One region of the Ammonicoccus luteus genome, then DNA from elsewhere that is predicted to be linked to it. Evidence: predicted binding sites of a transcription regulator. Region 1 holds the regulator's gene; each other region holds the start of a gene.
The links. The regulator LexA, encoded in region 1, represses DNA repair genes until DNA is damaged. The targets are predictions, from matches to a motif close to TCGAACANNTGTTCGA.
Positions count from the first base shown of each region.

Region 2: a site for LexA is predicted at 3,251-3,266, ahead of ACQ260_RS07955 (DUF222 domain-containing protein). Genes of this name have one in related genera too.
Region 3: a site for LexA is predicted at 2,253-2,268, ahead of imuA' (DnaE2-dependent mutagenesis accessory factor ImuA'). Genes of this name have one in related genera too.

Region 1 is NZ_JBNZCI010000001.1:109,444-115,989, forward strand. Features, by position in the region: gene ACQ260_RS00505 (MFS transporter) at 1-256, shown strand, start outside; gene ACQ260_RS00510 (ATP-dependent DNA helicase) at 459-2,381, shown strand; gene lexA (transcriptional repressor LexA) at 2,392-3,189, opposite strand; gene ACQ260_RS00520 (hypothetical protein) at 3,411-3,794, shown strand; gene ACQ260_RS00525 (DUF2752 domain-containing protein) at 3,845-4,273, shown strand; gene nrdR (transcriptional regulator NrdR) at 4,572-5,033, shown strand; gene ACQ260_RS00535 (vitamin B12-dependent ribonucleotide reductase) at 5,096-6,546, shown strand, end outside.
Region 2 is NZ_JBNZCI010000003.1:35,374-41,919, forward strand. Features, by position in the region: gene ACQ260_RS07950 (magnesium chelatase ATPase subunit I) at 1-1,351, opposite strand, end outside; gene ACQ260_RS07955 (DUF222 domain-containing protein) at 1,476-3,230, opposite strand; gene ACQ260_RS07960 (class I SAM-dependent methyltransferase) at 3,416-4,024, opposite strand; gene ACQ260_RS07965 (GNAT family N-acetyltransferase) at 4,048-4,749, shown strand; gene ACQ260_RS07970 (4a-hydroxytetrahydrobiopterin dehydratase) at 4,746-5,399, shown strand; gene ACQ260_RS07975 (4-(cytidine 5'-diphospho)-2-C-methyl-D-erythritol kinase) at 5,465-6,397, shown strand; gene ACQ260_RS07980 (MarR family winged helix-turn-helix transcriptional regulator) at 6,489-6,546, shown strand, end outside.
Region 3 is NZ_JBNZCI010000004.1:278,712-285,257, forward strand. Features, by position in the region: gene ACQ260_RS11345 (FAD-dependent oxidoreductase) at 1-1,475, opposite strand, end outside; gene ACQ260_RS11350 (lycopene cyclase domain-containing protein) at 1,472-1,822, opposite strand; gene ACQ260_RS11355 (lycopene cyclase domain-containing protein) at 1,815-2,153, opposite strand; gene imuA' (DnaE2-dependent mutagenesis accessory factor ImuA') at 2,280-2,936, shown strand; gene ACQ260_RS11365 (DNA polymerase Y family protein) at 2,997-4,526, shown strand; gene ACQ260_RS11370 (error-prone DNA polymerase) at 4,724-6,546, shown strand, end outside.

The sequences.
Region 1 (6,546 bases):
GGCGCTGGTCGGCGCGACGCTCGGTTCCTATTTCGCCGAGAGTTTCCCACCGGCCGTTCGCTATACGGGTGTCTCGTTGGGTTATCAGGTCGGCGCCGCGCTCTTCGGCGGCCCGCTTCCGTTGATTGCCACGGCGTTGGTGGCGGCGTACGCCAGCACACTGCCTGTCGGCTTGGTCGTCATTGCCTTCGGCGCCATCTCGCTGGTGGCGCTGGCGTTCACGCGGGACCGCACGGGCCAGCCGCTCGACGGCTGACCCCGGCTCGGCGGCAGCTATGCGAGCAGCCGCCCTGGGAACGACCTTGACCGACCCGGCAGAGCCGGCCGGACTTCTTCCGGGCGGCTCTGTCGGCGCGGTTGGCTAAGGTTGCCCGGTGACTTCCACCCCTGACCATCGCGCCGTTCTGGCCCATGCCGTCGAGCAACTCGGCGGGAGCGAGCGGCCCGGTCAGGTGGCGATGGCGGACGCGGTCGCAGAGGCGCTTGCCACCGGACAGCATCTGCTTGTGCAGGCGGGCACGGGCACCGGCAAATCGCTCGGCTATCTTGCGCCGGCCCTGATGAGGGCTGCCGGCGCGTCCGAGCGTGTCGTGGTGGCCACCGCCACTCTCGCGCTGCAGGCCCAACTTGCCAAGACCGACATTCCCCGCGCACTCGACGCGGTGGAGAAGGTTCTCGGGCGGCGACCCCGCACGGCGATCCTGAAGGGCCGGTCGAACTACGCGTGCTTGTTGCGGGTCCGCGATCAGGCCGTCGAGGACCAAGACACTTTGTTGGGCTCGACGGAGGTCGTCGAAGCCATGCGTGCCACGGCCCAATCAGCCGACTCGGTTGTGGGCGCTGAAGTTGTGGCGCTGCGAGAGTGGGCGGAGACCCAGGCGGACGACCATGGGCTGGCCGATCGGGATGATGCGCCGTCCCATACGGCCAAGGCATGGGCCCAGGTGTCGGTCCCGGTCCGCGAGTGCGTCGGTGCCCAGCGGTGTCCCTATGGCGAGGTGTGCTTCGTGGAGAAGTCGCGCGAGGTCGCGCGCGCCGCTGATCTCGTGGTGACGAATCATGCCCTGTTGGCGATCGACGCCATGCACGGCGGAACGGCGTTGCCTGAGCATGATCATGTCATCATCGACGAAGCCCACGAGTTGGTCGCCCGGGTCACCGGGGCGGCGTCCGCGGAGTTGTCGCCACAGCAGGTGGAACGCATCGCCAAACGATCGCTGCCTTGGCTGTCGGACGAGCTCGGCCTGGAATTCCTCGAGATGGGCGACGTGCTCCGCGAGGCGCTGGACGCGGCACCGCTGGAGCAGGTGCCCGGTCCAGACGCCCCCGTCGTCCGGGCATTCGAGCAGGTGCGTGACGTCACCCGCAAGGTGGTGAGCGCCATGGGCGGCAAGGAGGCGGACAACGAGGAGCGCCAAGCGCAGGCCGCGGTCAAGGAAGTCTTCGACGTGGCGGAGCGGATGGCGGCTCTCGGGGACTTCGATGTCATCTATGTCGCCGAACGAGATCGCATGGGTCGGGAGGCTCGAGTCGCGCCACTCAGCGTGGCCGGGCTGATGCGGGAGAAGGTGCTGAATCAGGTCACGACGATCCTGACGTCGGCGACGCTGAGGATCGGCGGGGATTTCGAATCGGCTGCGGGTTCAGTGGGTCTCCGGCGTGACGAGCGCAGGGAGCTTCCCGCGCCGCCGGCAGAGGACGAGGAACTCACCTGGCGGGGCATCGACGTCGGGTCACCGTTCCACTATGCGAAGCAGGGGATTCTCTACATCAGCAGGAGCCTGCCCCGTCCCGGGCGCGACGGAATCTCTGACGCAGTGCTGGCGGAGGTCGCAGAGTTGGTGTGGGCAGCTGGTGGCCGGACGCTCGGCCTGTTCGCCTCCACGCGTTCGGCCGAGGTCGCCGCGCGGCATGTGCGGGAGAACTTGAAGAAGCACACCGTGCTGTGCCAAGGAGATGCCCAACTGTCCGAACTGACACGGCGCTTCATCGACGAACCGGAGACGAGCCTCTTCGGGACGATGTCGCTGTGGCAGGGGATCGACGTGCCGGGTGACACATGCAGGCTGGTGATCATCGACAAGATCCCGTTTCCGCGCCCGGACGACCCACTGATGCAGGCGCGCCAGCGTGCGGTGGCCGAGGCAGGGGGCAATGGGTTCATGGCAGTAGCGGCGGGTCATGCGGCACTGCTCCTCGCCCAAGGAGCCGGACGACTTATCCGACGTGCCACGGACAGGGGCGTCGTCGCCGTGCTCGACCCCCGCCTCAGCACTGCGCGCTATGGCTCGTTCCTGCGTGCGGGGATGCCTCCGATGTGGCAGACGAACGATCCGGAGATCGTTGTCCAGGCACTTCGCAGGCTGAGCGCGGAGACCTGACACCCGCCCGTCAGACGCGACGCAGCACCGCAACCACTTTGCCCAGGATGGTGGCGTCGTTGCCGTCGATCGGATCGTATGCAGAGTTGTGCGGCATCAGCCACACCTGCGAGCCGGTCCTCTTGAAGGTCTTGACCGTGGCCTCGTTGTCAAGCAGGGCGGCAACCATGTCGCCGTTGTCGGCGGTCGGCTGCTGTCGAATGACGACCCAGTCCCCGTCACACACCGCAGCGTCGATCATGGAGTCACCACGCACCTCCAGCAGGAACAGGTTGCCCTCACCGACCAGTTGCCTCGGCAACGGGAACACGTCCTCCACACGTTCCTCGGCCAAGATCGGTCCGCCGGCCGCGATCCGGCCCAGAACCGGCACGGCGACAGCCTCCGGGAAAGCGTCGCCGATTCCGGTCTCGTCGTTCGTCGATGCCGCGCCCGACCGAATGCCGGAACCGGAAGTGGGCGCCGCGTCCGGCAGCAGGACCTCCAGCGCGCGAGGGCGATTGGGGTCGCGGCGCAGAAAACCCTTGTGCTCCAGAACCTTCAACTGGTGGGAGACCGACGACGAACTGGCCAAGCCGACCTGTTCGCACATCTCCCGGATGCTCGGCGGATAACCCCGCGTCTCCACCGCATCCTTGATGACCTGGAGGATGTGACGTTGGCGCGGCGTGAGCCCATGGGCGTCCCGCGGGCCATCGGGCAGTTCTGACACCGTGCCCCCGGCGGCGACGATCTGGGCCTCGACTTCCGCTTTGCTGGGGCGCCCTCGGCGACGACGGGGGGTAAGGGTGTTTTCGCTGTCTGCCATGAGCCCAAACATACGCGGATTCCCTGCCCGATTGAAACATTTGTTCGAAGTGACGGCCGCGTGTCGCTTTCCTCGATCAAAAGTGTCGGACCCGCCTGATGGGCTTCCTGCTGTCGGGTCGTTCGGGCCCGGAGGGCAGGCTCCGATTAGGGGTTGTGTTCGAATCACTACTAGGCAAGACTGTTCTTCGAACAAATGTTCGACGAACGCGAGGAGGGGTTATGAGCGCTCTGATGGATGTCCGGTTGGCGGATGCTGCAGTGCGTCCCGGCCGGCGAGGTCGCCCGCAGGAGGCTGCTCGCCGCCGCGTCCGGACTGCACCGGCCGGGCGCATGGTTCAGCCGGGCCGGCAAGGACGACCCGAGGGTGTGCGCGGTCCGGAGGTGGGCCGGGCAGTTCGTCGCGGATCTGCTGAAGTGCCGCCGGCAGTGTTGGATCTCGGTTTCCGGCTGACGGACCGGGGGCTCGCGGTGGCGATGGGCGTCATCGTCGCCTTGATGGTGACAGCGCTCGTGTGCGTGGGGGCGACCGCAATGCGCGTGACCGCCGAACCGGCAGCGTCGGTGACCCCGGGGGTCTCGGTGGCGGAGTCGGCGTCTCGGTGAGCGCTTGGGTCACCTCTGTTGCCCCGGATAATGGCCTCATGCAGCCGCCGATGAAGTCCGTGACCCCGGGGGGTCCGCTGTCAGCTGGGGTGGACGGTGTTCGCCGGCTGGGGTGGCTGTCTCTATTCGGTGGCGCGTGTGCGGTCGCCGGAGGGGTCTATGTGGTCACGGGGGAAGGGGCGCCTTGTCCATTCCTGGCGGTGACAGGGTGGCTGTGTCCGCTGTGTGGCGGTTCGCGGATGGGCGGCGCCCTTTTGCGCGGTGATGTCGCTGCCGCCTGGGGCTGGAACCCCTATGTGCTTGTGCTGGCAACCGTTCTGGCCGGAGTCTGGGTCTGGACCGCGCTGCGGATCGCGCTCGAACGGCCTGCTGGCCTGCCGGGCCTCCTCGGCCGCTTGGACACGTGGCGTCCGGCGTGGATCGTCCTGCTGTTGGCGGCTCCCGGCCTCGTCTTCATGCTCCTGCGCAACGTCCTCTGACCAGCTTTGTGTGACGCGCCAGGATCCAAGCGGCGCGGTCGCGGGAGTGTCGTGGCGGGGGAGCCTGTCATACCGAAGTTGGACGCGCAAGCCGGTGTCCGAGCCCCGAGCGAAGCACTTGCCTCTTGTGGGGGAGGCGCCTAGGGTGTCCATATCTAGTAGTTACAACCTTGTTGTTAATCCACAGGTTGTGGTTCTTGTCCACAGCCTGTCCACACCGATCACACAGGTTTGTCCCCAGGGATATCCCCAGCCGGGGCCTGTGGGGTCGCCGAATCGTCACCGGAGGTGAGTGCACATGCGCTGTCCCTACTGCCGACACAACGACTCCCGCGTGCTGGACTCGCGCTCGGTCGACGAGGGTGCGGGCATTCGCCGACGTCGTCAGTGTCCGGCCTGCGAGCGTCGCTTCACCACGATCGAGCAGATGCAGATGGTCGTGGTCAAGCGGTCCGGTGTGGTGGAGCAGTTCAACCGGGACAAGGTTGTGAACGGCGTTCGCAAGGCCTGCAAAGGCCGCCCGGTGACCGAGGAGCAACTCGCACGGCTCGGTCAGGAGGTCGAGGAGGCCCTTCGCGCCTCGGGGCTGCCGGAGATTCCGGCCGGCGAGGTTGGGGTCGCCATCCTCACCCCGCTGCGCGCTCTCGACGAGGTTGCCTATCTCCGCTTCGCGAGCGTCTACAAGCAATACGAGTCCGTGGACGATTTCGAAGCAGAGATCGCGCGGCTCCGGCAGCAGGCTGCCACCGTTGCCGACTGAGGCGACGCACCGACAACCAAACCCACCCCGCGTCCAAGGACGCCATCTCCGAGAGGAACGCAATGACCGAGACCGCGCGCTCCAGTCGCAAGACCGGCAAGGCCCGCACCGGCCTGACAATCGATCGCGTTTTCACCACCGACGGCGTCCACCCGTATGACGAGGTGGTCTGGGAACGCCGCGACATCGTCCAGACCAACTGGAAGACCGGCGAGAACGTCTTCGAGCAGCGCGGGGTGGAGTTCCCCGATTTCTGGTCGATGAATGCCTCGACGATCGTCACCACGAAATACTTCCGGGGCGCGCTCGGCACCGAAGCCCGGGAACAGGGCCTCAAGCAGTTGATCGACCGGGTGGTGAAGACCTATCGCACCGCGGGCCAGGAGCACGGCTACTTCGCCACCGAGGCCGACGCGGAGATCTTCGAGCACGAGCTCACCTGGATGCTGTTGCATCAGGTCTTCAGCTTCAACTCCCCGGTCTGGTTCAACGTCGGCACCAAGAGCCCGCAGCAGGTGAGCGCGTGCTTCATCCTCTCGGTTGACGACTCGATGGACTCGATCCTGAACTGGTACAAGGAGGAGGGCTTCATCTTCAAGGGCGGCTCCGGCGCCGGCCTGAATCTCTCCCGCATCCGCTCGTCCAAGGAGTTGCTGTCCTCCGGTGGCACCGCCTCCGGTCCCGTTTCCTTTATGCGCGGCGCCGATGCGTCCGCCGGGACGATCAAGTCCGGTGGCGCCACCCGTCGTGCGGCGAAGATGGTCGTGCTCGACGTCGACCACCCCGACATCGAGGAGTTCATCGAGACCAAGGCGCGAGAGGAGAACAAGATCCGCGCGCTGCGCGACGCCGGTTTCGACATGGATCTGGGCGGCAAGGACATCACCTCGGTGCAATACCAGAACGCGAACAACTCGGTGCGGGTCTCGGACGAGTTCATGCGGGCGGTGGAGGACGGCGGCGACTTCGCACTGACGTCGCGCACCGACGGGCAGGTCGTGGAGCGCGTCGATGCCCGCGAGCTGTTCCAGAAGATCGCCAAGGCGGCCTGGGAGTGCGCGGACCCCGGGGTGCAGTACGACGACACCATCAATGCTTGGCACACCAACCCTGAGACCGGTCGGATCACTGCGTCCAACCCCTGCTCGGAGTACATGTCGCTCGACAACTCCTCCTGCAACCTCGCCAGCCTCAACCTGCTGAAGTTCCTGACCGAGGAGGACCGCTTCGACGCCGAGCTGTTCACCAAGGCCGTCGAGTTGATCATTACCGCGATGGACATCTCGATCTGTTTCGCGGACTTCCCGACCGAGGCCATCGGCGAGACGACGCGCAACTACCGTCAGTTGGGCATTGGGTACGCGAACTTGGGCGCCCTGCTGATGGCGACCGGACACGGCTATGACTCCGAGGGCGGTCGCTCGTTCGCCGCAGCGATCACCTCCCTCATGACCGGCGCCTCCTATCGCCGGTCAGCCGAGCTTGCCGCGATCGTGGGTCCCTACAACGGGTA
Region 2 (6,546 bases), on a different contig from region 1:
TGCCGATCCGCCGTGCTAGATAGAGCCCTTCGAGGGCGAGTTCGAGCGCGGAGGCGCGTTCTCCGGGGGTACGCGCGGACAGGCGGTCCGCGACCTCGTCATAGACCGCGCCGGGACCCTGGGGGAGGGCTTCGAGGAACTCCTCGGCGGTGACGCGGTCGCCCGTGGTGACCAGGGTCGAGCCGTCCATGGCCGACACGACGGGACCGAAGTCGATGCCGCGCAGATGCTCGCGCACGGCCGCAGCGGTCGCCGTCCGCAACAGGTGACCCAGGATCTCGAGCTCGCGGCCGTCCTCGCCGACCTCGAACTCGATCTTGCCGGCCAGGACATCGACGGCCGCCTCCAGATCGACGAGTCGCGCGACGGCCTCGGATTCGCCCCGGACGGTCGCCCGGTGGAGGGCCGCAGCGGCGACGGTTTCGGCGCCGGCGATGGCGAATCGGGCGGACACGCCGGAGCGCTGGTCGACGGCGGTGGACTCGCGGAGCTCGCGGGTGAACCTCGCGAGGATCTCGATCAGGACATCGGGCACCTCGGCCACGAGGTGGGCTTCCTGACGGATTACCGCGACCTCATCGACAATTTCGATCGGATAGTGGGTCCGGATCTCCGCGCCGAAGCGGTCCTTGAGCGGGGTGATGATGCGGCCGCGGTTGGTGTAGTCCTCCGGGTTCGCGCTGGCGACCAGGAGCACGTCGAGCGGAAGGCGGAGCACGTATCCGCGGATCTGGATGTCGCGCTCCTCCATCACGTTGAGGAGGGCGACCTGGATGCGCTCGGCCAGGTCGGGCAACTCGTTGATGGCGACGATGCCGCGGTGACTGCGTGGGACGAGGCCGAAGTGGATGGTCTCGGGGTCGCCCAGACTGCGGCCCTCGGCGACCTTGATCGGATCGACGTCGCCGATGAGGTCGCCCACCGAGGTGTCCGGCGTGGCGAGCTTCTCCGAATAGCGCTCGTCGCGGTGGCGCCAGGCGACCGGGAGTTGCTCGCCCAGCTCGGTCGCCCGGCGCTGCGAGGCGAGGGTGATCGGATGGTAGGGGTGTTCGCCGAGTTCGGAGCCCTCGATCACGGGCGTCCACTCGTCGAGGAGCCCCACGAGCGTGCGGAGCAGGCGGGTCTTGCCCTGGCCACGCTCGCCCAGCAGGACGACGTCGTGGCCGGCAATCAGGGCACGCTCGAGCTGGGGGATCACGGTGGACTCGAACCCGTGCAGGCCGGGCCATGGGTCCTGTCCGTCGGCCAGCGCGGCGAGCAGGTTGTCGCGGATCTCCTCGCGCAGCGCCTTTGCCACGTGGCCCGAATCGCGGAGTTCACCCAGGGTGCTGATGGAGGGTCGGTCGGTCACGCGGCCACTGTACGTCGGTGCCCCCCGACGTCAATGGGGATTGGCGAAGCGGCATGCTTCGCACCCCGTCGGTGCGCCGCTGAGTGCGGGACCGACGGGGTGCTGGCGTGGCGCCGGGGCGTCGTCAGAAGGGTGGCGGGGCGTCTGGATCGACTGCCGGCCAGCCACCGCCGGGCGGTGTCATGGTGCCGTTCCACTGTGGGCGGGGGTCGGGGTTGGGGATGGGCTCGGGGTGAAGCGTGTGTGGTGGCAGCCCGTCGCGGACCCTGTCCTGGGGCGGGGCGCTGTCCCGCCGGGCATGGCTGTCGTTGTCGGCGTGGGCGTCCTCGTCGAGGAGGGCTCGGCGCGCGCGGTCGGACAATCGCAGGAACGCCCGCGGTGGCGGGGTGTCGGGATCGGCCCGGTAAGTGCCGTGCGGGGTGACCCAGAACTGTTGCCCGGTCGGGGTGACCCAGTGATAGGTCCCCGGCCGGATGGTGGTTGTCCGGTATCCGCCGAAGGTTTTCGCACGATGTGCCTTGGTGGACTCCGGCGCGAGATTGTCGGTGTGGGTCGGCCCATCGGGGTGCGGGATGACGTGGTCCACCTGCACGTGCGCGCTGGTGGAGGCCCGGTTGCTGAACGGGAACACCACTGTGGGGTTGCGCAGCTTGACCGCGCGAGCGATCCGGTCGGGGATCTCGTAGCCCTCCACTCCGTCCGGCGCATATGGGTCCAGGACCGGGGTGATCACCACCTTGTCAGCGCGGGCGATCAACTCATCGATCTGCGATCTGGCCACCTCTCCGAGCTGGCTGGCAGTGCCACCGGCACCGAGGATCAGATCGGCCAGGGTCAGGTGCAGATCGAGATTCAGCGTCCCGATCCGCCACGGACTGCCCAGCCCGGTGTCCGGACGGGGGCCGGGCACCGGTCCGGTGGAGCCGGTGGGACTCGGGTCGGTGGGGCCGGTGTCGGTGGGGCCGGTGTCGGTCGGGTCGCTGAGGTGGGCGATGGTGCCGTGCAACAGATCCGCGGCATACATCGGATCAGCCAAAGCCTCCAGGGCCGCCGCGCGCAGTTCGTCCCGCGACCCGTCCAGTCCGGCGGCGTCGAGCACATCCGCGAGATCGTTCAGGGTCTGGTCCAACGCCCGGCCGGCCGGCCCGTCCAACTGCCCGTGCAAAACGGCGGTGCCGGCTTCGCCCTGGGTGATCGCGACGAATCGGGCCGCCAGTTCCTGCCGGCGCCGTTCCTCGGCCCCCTCCGGATCCAACCGTGCGATCAACATCGCCACCCGGATCAGGGTTTGGTGCGCTGTCCACCCCTCAATGAACGGCGCGATATGTCGATCGAGTTCGTGAGCGAGCTCGCGGGACAATCCGGCGCGACGGGTGTTCTGCGCGATCCGCCGCGCCAGCCAGCCCAGCACACGACCCTGCAGCACCAACTGCCACGTCCGCGGAAACCTGTGCCGCAAATCCAAGACATCCGCGATCAGCGTCGCCGCGGATTCCGGCGAGGTTCCCAGCGCGGGGCCGACCTCAAAAGTGATGAACTCCGCCACCTCCGGGGTGCCGTCGGCGCCGAACTGCCACAAGCGTTCCCCGTGGATCGCTCGAGGCGACCCGCCTCCGTAAACCTCGGCTGCCTCCTCCGCGTTGTCCACCCACGCGTACACATCCGCCGCCGCAGCGATCAACGCGAACTGATCGACTTCGGCCTCCCGCGACCGGGCGGCAGCCGCTGCCAAGCTTTGGATCACCCGCACCCGGTCCCAGGCCTCCGCCGGCTCGCTCGTCCCCGACGCAGGCTTGGGAGCGGACGGGGCCGACGGCGGCGAGTCCGCTGCGGATTTTGGCTCAGACTCGTGCGGTGGAATCAGCAACGGGTGGGTCATCACAATCACCTCGCCAATAATCGAACTGGTGATCTAAACCCTACGGACTGCCTCCGACATTATTGAGTGTCAATGCTCGAGCTCAGCGATCCGCCAATGGATCGCCTCTTCTCCTTCGCCCGAACTGGAGCCGAATCAGGGTGGAAGACACGGAACGGAACGCCAATCCCATGGTCCCAAGCCGTTCAGAGCCGACGGGCGACCACCACCGTGTCCAAGGCCACGCGCGTGCCATCGTCGGTCTGCACCTCGCGGCGACCGAGTTCGGCGCGCTCCACCTCGACCGGCAGCCCGTCGAGCAACGCCGTGACCTCTTCCGGGTCATAAAGGATCGCCGGGTTCTGCGGCCCGCCCACTCCCTCGGTCAGATTCCGCCGCGCATGGCCGATGATGAGCAGGCGCCCACCCTGCGTACACGAGTCGATCCCTGCGGCCAATGCCTGCCGCCACTCATCCTCGGGCAGATGCAGATAGCTGAACAGCACGAGATCAAACCCCGATCCCTGGGGCTCGGTCGCGTCCCCGACCGTCGCGGTGAAGGCCGACAGTCGCTCACCCAGGCGCGCAGCCGCCAAGCTCGCCGCCCGCTCGATCGCAACCTGGGAGAAGTCGACCGCCTTCGCCTCCCAGCCCTGTTCGACCAGCCAGATCGCGTTCCGGCCCTCGCCGGCAGCCAGGTCCAGAGCCCGCCCGGGCTCAAGTTCGCGTGCGACCTCGACGACCCAGCGATTGGCATCGGCGGACCACACGAGGTCGGTTGCGGCGTACCGTTCGTTCCACGAGGCAGAGTTCATGCCCGCGATCCTAGGATGTGCCCGTGACCCGCAAGAACTCGTTCGGTCAGCCGATCGGCGAGCCGATCGACTGGTCTCCACGCACGCTTCCGCAGCCGGTGCCGTTGGTGGGGGAGTGGGTGCGCCTCGACCCGCTCGCTGCGCGGCATGCCCCCGATCTCCTGACGGTGTTGGCTCCCCATCCGGAGTTGTGGACCTATCGGACGGACGAGCCGCCCGCCGACCTCGATTCGGCTCTGGCGATCATCCGGCGGTCCCAGAGTGCGCCGAACATTGCGTACGCCGTCGTCCCCGCCGGCACCGATCGGGCCTTCGGGATCCTGTCGATCATCCGGTCCGATCCGGCGAACGGGACGACGGAGATCGGCGCAATTCTGTACGCCCCAGAACTCCAGCAGACCCCTGCCTCCACCGAGGCCACCCATCTCGTTGCGAGACATGTGTTCGACGACCTCGGCTATCGCCGGCTCGAGTGGAAGTGCGACAGCCTCAATGAGCCGTCCCGACGCGCCGCCACCCGGCTGGGGTTCACCGAGGAGGGGACGTTTCGCAACTCCGTCGTCTACAAGAACCGGTCTCGCGACACGACCTGGTTCTCGCTGACCGACGGCGACTGGCCGCGCGTGCGGTCCGCCCACCGCAGGTGGCTCGACCCGGCCAACTTCGACGCCGAGGGGCACCAGCGCGCAACATTGTCCGAGTCGTTTGCGACCCTGGAGTCATGAGCGAACGACTGAAGCTTTCCGATGTCCTCGCCGCTGATTTGGCGGACTGGCGGATGATGCTGAACGCCCTCTATGCGACTTTCCGGACCGGCAGTTTCACCGCCGGACTCGCGCTCGTCCAACAGATCACCGAGGTTGCCGAAGAGGCCAACCATCACCCGGACCTCACGCTGACCTATCCCCGGGTGGAGGTGAAGCTGAACTCCCACGATGTCGGCGGGGTGACCGAGCGCGACCTCGCTCTGGCGCAGAAGATCTCCGAGCTTGCCGCGGCTGCCGGCCACGAAGCAGTGACCGACCACACGGTGGTCGAGTTCGGGCTGGACACCGCACGGACGGAAGCGCAGGCAAAGTTCTGGGCTGCCGTCCTGGGCGGCAAGATCGTCGAGGACGAGGTGGCCGGCAGCACCTTCGCGCCGACGATTTGGTTCCAGCCGGCCGACACCGCGGGGACGTCGACGGGGGAGACGGACCGGGTTCAGCGCTGGCATCCGGACATCTGGGTGCCCCACGACGAGCCCGAGGCGCGGATCAAGAGAGTTCTCGATGCCGGTGGCGCCCTGGTCGACGATTCGCATGCGCCCGAGTGGTGGGTGATGGCGGACCCCGACGGCAACCGGTTCTGCATCTGCACGTCGCTGCCGCGCTGACAACGGATGTCGGCGTCCATGCACCCGGCCGCAGGGCGGTCGGCAGTGCCAGTTAGCGTGACGGTGTGTCCGAACTAGTCGATCTGCCACCAACGGTCCGGGTCAGGGTGCCGGCGAAGCTTAACCTTGCCCTGTGCGTCGGTCCGCTGGCGGACGACGGCTATCACCCCCTCACCACCGTCTTCCAGGCTGTTTCTCTGCACGACGAGCTCACTGCCCAGGAGGCCGAGCCGGGGGATTTCTCCGTTGCGATGTCCGGGGAGGGCATCGACCACGTCGCAATGGACGACTCCAACTTGGCCGTTCGGGCTGCTCGGCTGCTTGCCGAGAACTATGGCGACGACCGATTGGGCGTCCGGCTCAGCATCAAGAAGTCCATTCCGGTGGCCGGCGGCATGGCGGGCGGTTCGGCGGATGCGGCAGCGGCTCTGCTGGCCTGTTCCGTGCTGTGGGATCTGGACATCGACCCCGAGGAACTCCGCGAATACGGCGCCGAGTTGGGATCCGACGTCCCCTTCGCGCTGCTCGGCGGCACTGCGATCGGCACGGGCCGGGGCGACAAGCTTGTCCCGGTGCTGAGCCGCGGCAGCCACCACTGGGTGCTCGCCTTCGCCGACTTCGGTCTGTCGACTCCCGCTGTCTATCGGCGCTTCGACGAACTGCAGCCCGAGGGCTGCGACCTCGAGATGCCGACCGAGCTCATCAATGCGCTTTCGACCGGCGATTCCGAGGAACTGGCCCGTCACCTGCGGAACGACCTCGCCGCGGCGGCGATCGACCTGCAGCCCCACCTCCGGACCACGATCGACGCCGGACTCGAGTGCGGAGCGCTCGCCGCGATCGTCTCCGGTTCCGGCCCGACCGTCGCTTTTCTGTGCCGCAATGAGGAGGCGGCCGTCGCGCTCAGCGTGACGCTGGGGGCCCAGGATGTCGCGCGGGCCGTCCGGCGGGTGGTCGGTCCGGTTGCCGGGGCCCGGCTCATCACGTCCTGCGCATGACCCTGGCCGCCACCGGACCCACGGGATCCCTGACGACTTGGGCGAGAGCGACAAGATTCTCGACGTCAAGATTTCTGTCTAGGATGGCGTCATGTCCGATGATGTCGACCGTCTGCTGGCCGATTGGCAGCGGGAACGGCCGGACGTCG
Region 3 (6,546 bases), on a different contig from region 1:
TGGTTGGCGGCCTGGACGCCGGTGACGGCGGCCCGCTCCATGAGCGCGACGGGATAGGCGCAGCGGATCGTGTCCCCGGCCAGGACCAGCCGGGGATCGGGGGTCTCCACCCCCGCCCGGTCCGCCCAGGGCTCCACGCCCATGAGCCCGCAGTCGGCGCGGACCAGGAACTCCTCGTGCCGCACCTCAGCGGCCGCCGTCTCGGGAAAGACCCTGGTGAGCTCGCGGCGCAGTTCGGCGCGGAGGACGGGTTCGTCGGGATCGGGGACCGCGTACGCATGCAACTCCAGCACCGAGCCCCCGTGCACACCGGTCCATGCCGCGGCGGTCGCCTCGAAGCGCTCCAGGACGGACACGTTGTCGAGAACGCCGAAGCCGGCCGTGCCGAGGAACGCCGGGCGGGACGGGTCCACGAGCCGGTCCAGCCACAGTCGCCACACCACGAACGGTGGAGCGCTCCGGATGGCGGCGACCCGGGCCTGCCAGTCGCGGAGCGCGGGGTCGGTGAACGTTGCCGCGAGGGCACGGGTGGGCCCGGGGTCGGTGGCCAGGACGATGGCGTCGCAGGTGATCGTCTCCGGGAGGCTCCCGAGGGCGGCGAGGGTGACCCGTGGCTGCGGGGCCAGCGAGAGCGCGGTCGCCTCGGTGCCGGTCCGGATGTCCACGCCGAGCCGGGTGAGGTAGCCGCCCAGCGGCGCCCACAGCACGGTGTCGTAGTCGTCCACCGGCACATCGAACAGCAGCCCCTCGGCGGAGCCCGTGAAGTAGGTGTGGAACATCGCGATGAGCTCGCCGGCCGAGAAGTCGTGGGGGTCGGCGAAGAACGACCGCGCGAACACCTCCAGCGCGAGGTGCCGGGCCTGGTGCGGAAACCGCAGGCGGTCGAGGAACGCCTGCGCGGACTCGCCGTCATGCTCGATGAACGTCTGCGGGAACCTGGTGCGAACCAACTCCAGCGCAGCCGGCACGTCCACGTCGGCCAGGGCGCGGATCGGGAAGGTCGGGCTGGTGCGGACGAAGTTGATGATGCTCCAGGGCGGTGTGCGCCCGATCGCCGCGAACGAGTCGGTCGGCCCGTCCGCCAGTTGCAGGGGATAGTCGCCGACGGGGCGCAGGGCGGACAGCTCCGGATCGGCTCGGCGGAGCAGGGCGCGGAGCGTGTAGTACTGCCGGAAGAACGCGTGGAAACCCCGACTCATGGTCCGGTCGGCGTTGTCGCCGACGGGCCACGAGCGCACGCGCCCGCCCAGCTGGGCCTCGCGCTCCAGCAGGGTGATGCGTACGCCGCGCTCGGCCAGCACGGTGGCGGCCGCCAGTCCTGCGATCCCGCCGCCGATCACGACCACGTGCAGGGGCGCCGCGGTGCGCGGTCGACCGGACGGACCCGGGTGCCGCACCGCCCGGCGGTCCCGGCCGGGGCGCCAACGCGTGTCACGCGCGAGGAGGCGCCGACGTGCGCCGGGAGGACGGCTCATGGGGCGCCGTCCCCGCGTACCCCGGCACGACCCGAACGCTCGCCCCGACCGTGCTTCAGCCGGACCCAGATCAACATGGTCAGGGTCAGCATCGCGAAACCGAACCCGAAATCCTCGATCGGGATGTCCCAGGGGAACCGCACGCCGAGGTGATGGTCGGGGTTGTAGAGCACGATCGGGTTGCTGAGCTTGGTCAACCAGCCGTCCACGAGGCACTGGAAGAAGAAGACGATGCCGAGGGCGATCCAGTACTGGGCCTGCCGGAACAGCCCCGTCCGCAGCCAGAGAAACTCGATGAGCAGGATGATCAGGATGCCGGCCAGGGTCAGCAGCGTGTACTCACCCATGCTCCGCCTCCCGCCGACCGCGGAGCCAGGTCAGGACGGTGCCGACCGCCTCGTAGGTGAGCAGCCCACAGACGGGGATGACGAGGAAGAAGACCAACTCCTCCAAGGGCATCGGGCCGAGATGGATCCCGGTGATGAAGCGCGGGTTGTAGGTCCAGTGATCGCGCACGATCCCCAGCAGGTCCCAGAGCGAGAACAGGGCCACCACCGGCAGCAGGCTCAGGAGCAGCAGGCGCCAACGGCGATAGACGCGCGCCTTGAACAGGAACTCGAGCGGGAGCGTGATCAGGACGCACCCCGCCATCAGCAGGAGGTACTGGTAGCGATCCACACGTCCCACCCTAGATGCTTCGACAATCGAAGGATTCGGCCGGGTCGTGCCGGCGAGGACCGCATCATGCGGGTCCGGGACAATTCGGCTTGACGATAATGGAACAAGAGTTCGATACTGAATTGCATGTCGAACTCACTGCTGGCCGAGCTGGCGGCGCGGGTGGAGAGCATGGAGGGCCGCACCTCCGGGCCGTCGCTGCCCCTGGCCCCGGTGCTCCGGCCGCTCCTGCCGCGGGGCCTGCAGGCGGGGTGCTGCTATGGGGTGAGCGGATCGCTGGGACTGGCCACGGCCCTGGTGGCGGAGGCCTCGGCCAGGGGGGAGTGGTGCGCGCTGGTGGGGGTGCCCGAGTTCGGCGCGGAGGCGGCGGCGCACCTCGGGTTCGACCTCACCCGGGTGGTGCTCGTGCCCGATCCGCGGGACGCATGGCTGACCGTGGTGGCGACGCTGATCGAAGTGCTGCCGATCGTGCTCGTCCGCCCACCGGCCCGGCTCGCGCCCAAGGAGCTCGCGCGGCTGGAGTCCCGTCTCCGCAGGCAGGGGACCGTGCTCGTGGCGGTGACCGAAGGGGCGCACCGCTGGCCGCGGGCGGCTGCCACTCTGGAGGCCGGCCCGTCCGCCTGGTCCGGCCTGGCCTCCGGTCGCGGGCACCTGAGCGAACGGGAGCTCAGCGTGCGGGTGACCGAGCGCCGGGGCCGGGAGACCGAGGTGCGCCTCATCCAGCGGCGGGGAGCGTTCGTCGACGCCACCGCCGTCGGCGCCCCCATCCGGGCGGTCAGCTGATGCCCGATTCTCAACCGAAGGCGCCCTGATGCGCACGATTCTCAACCCGAAGGCGCCCTGATGCGCGCCATGGCCCTCTGGTGCCCGGACTGGCCGGTGCACGCGATCCGGCAGACGGCGGTGGGGGAGGCCCTGCCGCCGGGCTCGCCGCTGGCGGTGGTGTCGGCGGGGGCGGTGTACGCCTGTTCGCCCGAGGCCCGCTCGTTCGGGGTGCGCCGGGGGCTGCGGCTGCGCGACGCGCAGGCCCGGTGCCCCGAGCTGGTCACCCTCGATCATGATCCGGGCCTCGATCGGCGGGCATTCGAACCGGTGCTGGCGATCGTGGAGGAGACGGTGCCGCAGGTGCAATCGGTGCGCCCGGGTCTGTGCGTGTTCCGTGTCCGCGGCGCGGCTCGCTATCTGGGTGGCGAGCCCGAGGTGGCTGCCGTGATTGCCGAGCAGCTCGCCCACTTCGGGGTGCCGGAGACCCGCTTCGGCGTGGCCGACGGGCTCTTCGCCGCCCAGCAGGCCGCGCGCCGGGCAGATCCAGGGGAGTGCACGGTGATCACCGAGGGCGGAGATGCCGCGTTCCTCGCGGGTCTGCCCGTGACCGTGCTCGAGCAACCGGCTCTCACCGATCTGTTGCGCCGGCTGGGTCTGCGTACCCTCGGCGACTTCGCCAGTCTCTCCGAACGCGACGTGGTCAACCGGTTCGGGCCCGAGGGCGCCGCCGCACATCGCCTGGCAAGAGGTGGGGATCGGCGCACCGTCACCGCCCGCATCCCACCGCGCGACTTCGAGCGGACCCAGTCGTTCGAGCCGGCGCTCACCCGGATCGACGAGGTGGCGTTCAGCCTGCGGGCCACCGCGGAGGCGTTCGTCGCCGACCTCGCCGACGCCCAGCTGGTGTGCAGCAGCCTGTGGGTGGCGATCCACGACGAGTCCGGGCACGTGGGCGAGCGGTTGTGGCGGCATCCGCGGTGGTTCCGGGCCGCCGACGTGATCGATCGGGTGCGCTGGCAGCTCGCCGCGGAGGGGACTCGGGCAGGGGTGAGCACGGTCCGGTTCGTTCCGGAGGACCTGGCTGCTGCGGGGAACTTCACGGAGACCCTCTGGGGTGGCGGCTCCGACGACCGCATCCAGCGCGCGGTGTCGAAGCTGCAGGGGAGTCTCGGTCGGGAAGCCGTCGTCTCGGTGGTTCTGCACGGCGGTCGCACGCCCGCCGACCGGCAGGCGACCGTGGCGTGGGGCGACCCCGTGACCGGTGGGCGCCCGGTGGCACGTCCCTGGCCGGGACAGCTGCCGGCGCCGGCGCCGGCGACGGTGTACGCGCCGCCGCTGCCCGCCACCGTGCTCGGCCCAACCGGCCGTTCCGTGACGATCACCGATCGCGGCCGGCTGTCGGGGACGCCGACTCGGTTCCGGGCCGGGACCATGCGCGAGAGCCAGCCGGTCCACGCGTGGGCCGGGCCATGGCCGGCGGATGAACGCTGGTGGGACGGCGATCGGGCCCATCGGGCGGCTCGGTGTCAGCTCGTCGCCGCTGACGGCAGCGCCTGGCTCGTCGCGGTGTCCGGGGACGAGTGGTGCACGGAGGCGCGTTATGACTGAGGCGGATCGGGTGACCGTTCTCGTGAGTGGAATTGCTGGGGGTATAGCCCCACTGGATTCACTCACGAGGTGCAGAGCAGGTGCGCCACCACCGGGGGTTCTCGGGGCAAGGGGTCCGCGTGCTTGCACTTTGACCCGCTGGGCGGGTCAAACGACAACGGCCTCCAGCCTCGTCCCGACCGGTAGGGACTCCTGAGATGGGGTGGCACAACCCGCCGATGAAGTGGTCCGAGCTTGAACGGACGCTGAGTGGCTCGAGACCCGGCCAAAGGGAACCAGGCAGGACGGGATCGGAGGCCGGGTCTGGACGACGGGATCCCGGCCACACGATCCCCGACGGCGGCGACGCGCCCGGCTGGTCGCGCAAGCGGCTGCCCTGCGCAGCGCCCAGGCTGTCCCGGCCGGACGACGCGGTGCCCTATGCAGAGCTCCACTGCCACTCCCACTTCAGCTTCCTCGACGGGGCGAGCAGCCCGGAGTCACTGGTGACGGAGGCGATCCGGCTCGGGCTGTCCGGGTTGGCCCTGACCGACCATGACGGCCTCTACGGTGCGGTGCGGCTGGCCGAGGCCGCTGAGGCGTACGACTTTCCGACGGTCTTCGGGGCGGAGCTGTCCCTCGACCTGCCCGCTCCGCAGAACGGCGAGGCCGACCCGCTCGGGGAGCACCTGCTCGTGCTGGCCCGGGGGCCGGAGGGCTATCACCGGCTGGCGGCCGCACTCACAGCGGCCCACTTGCGCGGTGGGGAGAAGGGCCGGCCGGTCTATCGGCGCGCTGAGCTTGCGGCGCAGCTCCGGGGGCACACCGTGGTGCTGACGGGGTGCCGCAAGTCAGCGGTGCGGCGAGCGCTGACCGGTCCCGACGGTCATGGGCTCGACGTCCAAGCCGCCGAGCGGGCGCTGCGAGAGCTCCGCGATGCCTATGCCGACGTGTTCGTCGAGGTATTCCACCGGGGTCTGCCGCTGGACGACGCGCACAATGACGCGCTGGCGGAGGTGGCCGCCCGGGTTGGCGTACCCATCGTCGCCACCGGCAACGTCCACGCCGCCACCCCGGCGGACGCCCGGTTGGCCGCGGCCATGGCGGCCGTCCGCGCGCGGCGCAGCCTCGACGAGCTCGACGGCTGGCTGCCGCCGGCCGGTCCGCCGATCCTGCGCTCCGGGGCGGAGATGACCGCGCTGTTCGGGCACCTGCCGGGGGCCATCGAGCGCACGGTCGAGATCGCGCAGGAACTCGCGTTCCCGCTCCGGAAGGCGTCGCCGCGGTTGCCGAAGCCCGAGGTGCCGGCCGGACACACGCCCATGACCTGGCTGCGCGAGCTGGTCCGGCGGGGCGCGGAAAGCCTCTATGCGGGTGCCCCCGATTCGACCTTCCAGCGGCTGGAGAAGGAGCTCGCGGTCATCGAGGACAAGGATTTCCCCGGCTATTTCCTGGTCGTCCACGACATCGTGGCGTACGCGCGGTCGCAGGGGATCCTCTGCCAGGGCCGCGGCTCCGCCGCGAACTCCGCGGTGTGTTATGCGCTGGGGATCACGGCGGTGGACTCGGTGAAATACGACCTGCCCTTCGAGCGCTTCCTCTCCGCCACGCGCGACGAGGCGCCCGACATCGATGTCGACTTCGACTCGGACCGCCGGGAGAAGGTGATCCAGTGGGTTTATGGGAAGTACGGCCGCCTCAATGCCGCCCAGGTCGCCAACGTGATCACCTATCGCCCGCGCTCGGCGATCCGGGACATGGCCAAGGCCCTCGGCTATTCCACCGGCCAACAGGACGCCTGGTCCAAGCAGATGCACGTCTGGGGGCGGGTCGTCGACAACCCGGACCACGACATCCCGCAGCCCGTGGTGGATCTGGCGGCGCGGTTGGAAAAGGCGCCCCGCCATCTCGGCATTCACTCCGGCGGCATGGTGCTCACCGAGCGACCGATCGGCGAGGTCTGCCCGATCGAACCGGCGCGCATGGCGAACCGCACGGTGCTGCAGTGGGACAAGGACGACTGCGCGTGGATGGGCCTGGT